DNA from 2 places in the Arthrobacter sp. A2-55 genome. Region 2 is predicted to be linked to the other one. Evidence: predicted binding sites of a transcription regulator. Region 2 holds the regulator's gene; the other holds the start of a gene.
What was found. The regulator HrcA, encoded in region 2, represses chaperone genes, less so after heat shock. The targets are predictions, from matches to a motif close to TTNGCACTCGNNNNNNNCGAGTGCNAA.

Region 1 (3,403 bases), on a different contig from region 2:
GGAGAACAAGCCGCCGCACTGGGGTTAGCAGCAATGCCCGTTCGGGAAACCGGCCGTTCGTGAAATGGGCCTTTCCTGAAATTGCCTTTCTTGAAGCCTGCCTTTCTTGAAGCGGCTGGCTTCAAGAAACCAGGACAAGGAAGATCTTTCCCCGGGCCGAGGCGCCCGCCAGCAGCACGGCCTGCTCCGCCGTAGCAGCCACCACCACCAGCCCGTCCGTTTCCTGGCTGGGCAACAACCCGCCGCCGGACTTGGCCAAGGCCGGTGTCCACACCACGGGGACTGACGTAGCCAGGACCTGGTTGCTGGTGGGGCCGTCCAGTCCCTTGCTGGAACTGAGCACCACATTGACCAGCTGGCCCTGGCGCAGCAATTGCACCGTGGAAGGGTCTGTCAGCCGGAGCGGCACGGCCTGGCTGCCCGCCGGTGCCCCGATGAGCAACTCGGTGCCGAGCAGGGACGCGTCCGTCATGACCTGTCCCCGCCTGGCCGGCCCGGACATTTGGCGCCCCAGCCATGCCATGCCCGTGTGGAGGACCCCGTCCGGAACCATTGAAGGGCTCACGGCTGCGGCAACAAGGTCTGCCGGCCCCAACGAGTGGCCCGCGGGGAGGTCCCTGGCGGCCACCAGGACGCTGGTAGTGGCCGGGGCACCGGGAGTGAGCTGCTGGACGGCAAGGGCGGCTGCGGCACAGAGCAGGAGTGCCGCAAGCAGCCTGCGGCGGCGCAGAACCCACCGCAACAGTCGTTCGGGACGGGTGGCCGGCCTGGTCCGGAACGTCCAGGGCGGTGCCCGCCACCCGGATCCGGGAGGGGCGGTCGATGCGGAACGGTTGCTGGAGTGCTTCATGTCTCCACGCTAGGACCGGCCGGGAACCGAGTCACTGGGGCGGGCCCCAACTGTGGACGGCCGGCTGCCACGCCCTGCCTGTGGAGGGGCCAAGGGCAGAAAAAGGGCAGAAGAGGGGTAGAAAAAGGGCAGCAAAAATGGCCGGCAGTCCCAACAGCCGGCCATTCGGAATTTTCGGAGCTAGCTGCCGACGGTGGCTGGGGTCTTGCTGGGGCTCGGTGCGGCGCCGGACGCCGGGCTGGTGCTAGGGGCGGACGCGGACGCCGGGCTGCCGGACTCGGAGGAAACGGCTGAGGAAGCGCCCGCCTTGGGCGCTGCAGCCACAGTGCTGCCCGCACCCGATCGGGAGTCGGTGCGGTAGAAACCTGAGCCCTTGAACACCACGCCCACGGAGTTGAACTTCTTGCGCAATGCACCCCGGCATTCCGGGCAGACCGTCAGCGTGTCGTCGCTGAAGGACTGGTGGATGTCGAATGCGTGGCCGCAGTCCTTGCAAGCGTAAGCGTAAGTGGGCACTGAAATTCCTCCTGGATACATGCGTCAGGGCCTTGCCAGCGTGACTTGCTTAGCAGTCCAAGGCCCCGAGTGCCAATTCTACCATCGCTGCCTATAACACATGGACGGAGGTCAATATTTCCTCAGGAGCCAATTTCCGGCCCGCCTGCACCGATTTTGTGGAACCCCGCTGGGGTGACCACCCAGTCCACAGGCTGGTCCAGCGTGTCGTGGGGGAGTGAACCTGCTGCGAGCAGTTCATTTTCATAGACGACGCCGGCCCTCGCCACCGCGGATTCCGCGCCTTCGCTGCCGAGAGTGTGGGAGGGGGCGGCCCCGAGCGTGGCAAGAAACCTGTCGTAGTACCCGCCGCCCTGCCCCAGTCGCACCCCGGCGGTGTCCACTGCTAGTGCGGGCACCAGCACCCCGGCAACGGGCCCCAGGCGAGCAAAGGGAAGCCGTTCGCCCACGGGCTCCATGACGGGTGCAAGAAGGCTGCGGGCCATGGCCACCCCCGGTGTCCAGGCGGTCCAGGCCAGCTGGTGGCCTTCGACGCAAATCGGCACAAATACGCTGTGCCCCGCACTGTGCAAGGCGGCCAGCAGGGCGCCCGTGGGAGGCTCGTGGCCCATGGAGATGTACGCACAAATAGTGGACGTTCCCGCAGCCCCGGCCACCAGCCCCGCCCACTCCAGCCCCGCAGTGGCGAGGCCGGCGGCGGCGAGGCCGGCAGCGGCACTGTTGGGGCCGCCGTCGTCCATGGAACGGCGGGCGGCCCGCAGGCGGGACCGCCAGGCCGATTTTAGGGTGGAAGTCATGGTCAGGACCTCTGAAGTGGGCAGTGTTAAGACCAATGTAGCAACTGTGTTCCGCAAAGGGGGCCGTGCGTCGGATAGCCTAGGACCATGACTCTTGCTCGACGCGTACGTAAAGCCGTTATTCCTGCGGCCGGTTTGGGGACCCGATTCCTGCCGGCGACCAAAGCCATGCCGAAGGAAATGCTGCCGGTGGTGGACAAACCTGCCATCCAGTACGTGGTCCAGGAAGCTGTCAGCGCGGGCCTGACGGACGTGCTGATGATTACCGGGCGCAACAAGCGCGCCCTGGAAGACCATTTTGACCGGGTGCCCTCCACGGAGGCGCTGCTGGAGGCCAAGGGCGACGCCGGCAAGCTGGCCGCGATCCAGCACGCCACCGACCTGGGCGAGATCCACTATGTGCGCCAGGGTGATCCGAAGGGGCTGGGACACGCGGTGCTGCGCGCCCGCACCCATGTCGGGGACGAGCCCTTCGCCGTGCTGCTCGGCGATGACCTGATCGACGAACGCGACGAGCTGCTGACCACCATGATCGACGTCCAGGCGCGCACGGGCGGGTCGGTGATCGCGCTGATCGAGGTGCCGAAGGAGCAGATTTCCGCGTACGGCTGTGCAGACATGACCGTGGTGGAGGGCGAAAACTACGTCAAGATCAACCACCTGGTGGAGAAGCCGGCGGTGGAGGACGCGCCGTCGAACCTGGCCGTGATTGGCCGCTACGTGCTCCATCCGGCAGTCTTTGACGTGCTGGAGAACACGCCGCCGGGGCGCGGGGATGAAATCCAGCTCACCGACGCCCTGCAGACCCTCGCGGTCCGGGAAGGCGAGGGTGGCGGCGTGTACGGCGTGGTGTTCCGCGGCCGGCGGTATGACACGGGGGACAAGCTCAGCTACCTCAAGGCCGTGGTGACCCTGGCCTGCGAAAGCGAGGACCTCGGCCCCGGGCTGCGCGACTGGCTCGGTAAGTTCGCCGCCGACCTCAAGAAATAGCCCCCAAATGTGGGGCCAGGCCATTTGGCCGGTGACGCTGGAGTCCGGGGACCTGATCCTGCGCCCCATCCGGTTGCGCGACAAGGCCGAGTGGACCATGGTCCGTGCCCGCAACGCGGCCTGGCTGCAGCCCTGGGAAGCGAGCAACCCCACCGGACAGGGGGACCTGCCCACGTATGGCAGCATGGTCCGCGCCCTAACCGCGCAGGCCCGGGCCGCTTCGGCGCTGCCGTTTGTCATTGCCGAACGG
Region 2 (3,403 bases):
ATCACCTCGCCTGCCTGCGTGCCCGGCTTGATGCTGATGGGCTGCTCGCCGTCGAAGGTCTCCAATGTCAGTTCGGTGCCCAGCGCGGCCGCGGTCATGGGCACGCTGAGGGTGGCGTGGAGGTCGTCGCCCTCTCGCAGGAACGCCGGATCGTTGTTGACCTTCATCTCCACGTACAGGTCCCCGGCGGGTCCGCCCGCGGGGCCGGCCTCGCCCTGGCCGGCAAGCTGGATGCGGGTGCCGGTGGAGACGCCGGCCGGGACCTTGATGGTGAGGCTGCGGCGGTTGCGCACGCGGCCCTCCCCCATGCACTCGTTGCAGGGATCCTCGATGCGGGTGCCGAAGCCCTGGCAGGAATTGCAGGTGGCCAGCGTCATGACATTGCCCAGGATGGAACGCATGGGACGCTGGATCTGCCCGCTGCCATGGCAGACATCACACGTGATGGGGTGGGTGCCCGGGCGGCAGCAGCTGCCCTCGCAGGTGGTGCACAGCACGGCGGTGTCGATTTCAAGTTTCTTGTTGACGCCAAACACTGCCTCGCGCAGTTCCACGCGCACGCTGATGAGCGCGTCCTGTCCGCGGCGGGTGCGTGATGCAGGCCCGTGGCCCTGTCCACCGCCACCGCCGAAGAAGGTTTCAAAGATGTCCTGGAAGGCGAAGCCCTGGCCGTCAAAATTGCCAGCGCCGGAGTCGTGGCCGTTTTCGTTGCCCGTGGTGTCGTAGGCGCGGCGCTTCTGCGGGTCCGAGAGCACCTCGTAGGCGTGGGTGACGGCCTTGAAGCGGTCCTGTGCGTCAGGGGCGTCGTTGACGTCGGGGTGCAGCTTGCGCGCCAGCTTGCGGTAGGACTTCTTGATTTCTTCGGCGGTTGCGTCGCGTGAGACACCCAGTGCGTCGTAATGGTTGGTCAAAGTCTTGCTCTCTTTACGTGTGGCTAGTTCGAGGTCAGTTTGGGAGGCCGGTCAGCCGGCCAAAATTCGTGACAGGTACCGGGCCACGGCCCGGACACTGGACATGGTGTTGGGGTAATCCATGCGGGTGGGCCCCACCACGCCCAGCTTGGCGTTTTCGCCCGCGCCGTAGCTGGTGGCCACCACGGAGGCTTCCGCGAGTGAGGTGTGGGTGTTTTCACGGCCTATGCTCACGGCCATGCCGAGGGAATCCTGCGCCATTTGTTCCAGGAGCCGCAGCAGCACCACCTGCTCCTCCAGGGCATCCAGGACGGGGCCTATGCTCAGCGGGAAATCACCATTGGAGCGGGCCAGGTTGGCGGTGCCGGCGAGCACGATGCGGTCCTCGCGGGCAGCCTGGGCCAGTTGCGCCAGTCCATGGGCCAGCTTGGCCGCCACGTCCTGCTCTTCAACCGGCACCGTGGCGGGCACCAGCCCCAAGGCGGCGGAAAGGTTGCCCACGGACACGCCGTGCACCCCGGCCAGGAACGCCTGGCGCAGGCCGGCCAGCATGGTCTCCCCCACCGGGACTCCGACGTCGATCACCGACTGCTCCACCTTGCCCGAGGCAAGAATCAGCACCAGCAGCACCTGGCGGGGGCCCAGCGACACAAATTCAATGTGGCGCACTGTGGTCTTGGCCGAACGCGGGTACTGGACAAGCGCCACCTGGTTGGTCAGCTGGGCCAGCGTGCGCACGGTGCGCTCCAGCACGTCGTCGAGGTCCGTTGAACCGTCAAGCAAGACGGCAATGGCCCGCCGTTCGGCGGCCGACAGCGGCTTGACCGAGGAAATCTGGTCCACGAACAGCCGGTACCCCTTGTCCGTGGGGATTCGGCCCGAACTGGTGTGGGGGGCAACAATGAGCCCCTCCTCTTCCAGCGCGGCCATGTCATTGCGGATGGTGGCGCTGGAAACGCCCAGGCGGTGGCGTTCCACAAGGGCCTTGGAGCCCACCGGCTCGCGCGAATGAACATAGTCCTCCACAATTGCCCGCAACACTTCAAGCTTGCGTGGTTCGCTCATTCCCGTCACCTCCATCACGGCCCTGAATTGGCACTCTACCCATTCAAGTGCCAAGTCTAATACTTTCCGGCCCCCGGTTCCCGGCATGGCACCGCCCGGCGCCCGCGGCCGCGCGCTAGCATGGGGTTTTCAACACGCCGCCGCACGCCGCGGCAGCGAAGACGGCAGGGGAAAGCACCATCGTGGAGTACAACAACTGGGGCCCGGCGGAACTCGCCAGGCCCGCGGCCCGCACCCTCCGCAAGGTTGAAGCCACCCGCGGTCTCGTGGTGGAGGACGTGCAGACGGGATGGGTGGGCGCCGTGGTGCGGATTGAAAAGTCCGGCGGCATGCACATCATGGAGCTGGCCGACCGCAGGGAAAAGGTCAGGGCCTTCCCCCTAGGGTTCGGCTTCCTGGTTGAGGGCGAGCCCGTCGAGCTGGTGGCGCCCGTTGTCGCCGCCGCTCCCAGGAAGCCGGCCCGCACGGCCTCCGGCTCCGTCAAGGTGGAAGGGCTCCGCGCCCGGACAGCGAAGGCCAGCCGGATCTGGGTGGAGGGCAAGCACGACGCCGAACTAGTGGAAAAGGTGTGGGGCGACGACCTGCGTGTTGAGGGCATCGTTGTCGAACCCCTCCGCGGCATCGACGAGTTGGCGGCCGCCGTCGAGGATTTTGCCCCCGGACCCAACCGGCGCCTCGGGGTGCTGGTGGACCACCTGGTGCCAAACTCCAAGGAATCCAGGATTGTGGCGAATCTCATGCGATCGCCCGCAGCGAAAAAGAATGTGCTGGTGGTGGGCCATCCCTATGTGGATGTCTGGCAGGCCATCAAGCCCGCCACCCTCGGCATCCCCGCCTGGCCCGTGATTCCGCGGTCCATGGAATGGAAACTGGGCATCCTGCAGGCGTTTGGCTGGCCACACACCACAGCCGAGGACATTGGACTGGGCTGGCAGCGGCTCCTGTCCCGGGTCCACAGCTACTCCGACCTTGAACCGTCCCTGTTGGGACGCGTCGAAGAAGTCATTGACTTCCTCACGGCACCCGTATCCTTGTAGTGGCGCCGGCATTCTTCCCGGCATGGAACCATCGGCTTTTTTGAGAGGCAATTCCACGTGAGCAATCCGGCGAACCAATTCAACGTCCCGGCCAAGCCCCCACTCACGCCCACAGAAGACAAGCAGTGGGCGTTCCTGTCCCACTGCGGCGGCATCCTGGGCTGCATTCCCTCCGCCCTGATATACAAATTCATGGCCGGGCGCGGCCCGTTTACCGCCCAGGAATCCCGTGAGGCCCTCAACTTCACCCTGCCGCCCACCGTGGTGGCACTGGTGCTGAACCTGCTTGCCTTCATCGTGAACATCATCAACCCCGGTGCCGGCACGCCGTTTTCACTGCTGGCGCTGCTCATCTGGGTGTTCCTCACGGTGTGGTCCGTCATTGCCGCC

Region 1: a site for HrcA is predicted at 1,416-1,442, ahead of LPN03_RS05310 (FmdB family zinc ribbon protein). Genes of this name have one in related genera too.

The regions. Positions count from the first base shown of each region.
Region 1 is NZ_JAJLOZ010000012.1:11,676-15,078, forward strand. Features, by position in the region: gene LPN03_RS05300 (DUF4011 domain-containing protein) at 1-28, shown strand, start outside; gene LPN03_RS05305 (SAF domain-containing protein) at 122-850, opposite strand; gene LPN03_RS05310 (FmdB family zinc ribbon protein) at 1,031-1,366, opposite strand; gene LPN03_RS05315 (5-formyltetrahydrofolate cyclo-ligase) at 1,489-2,163, opposite strand; gene galU (UTP--glucose-1-phosphate uridylyltransferase GalU) at 2,251-3,153, shown strand; gene LPN03_RS05325 (GNAT family N-acetyltransferase) at 3,161-3,403, shown strand, end outside.
Region 2 is NZ_JAJLOZ010000001.1:3,381-6,783, forward strand. Features, by position in the region: gene dnaJ (molecular chaperone DnaJ) at 1-911, opposite strand, end outside; gene hrcA (heat-inducible transcriptional repressor HrcA) at 963-1,976, opposite strand; gene LPN03_RS00030 (DUF3097 domain-containing protein) at 2,159-3,013, shown strand; gene LPN03_RS00035 (DUF4870 domain-containing protein) at 3,071-3,403, shown strand, end outside.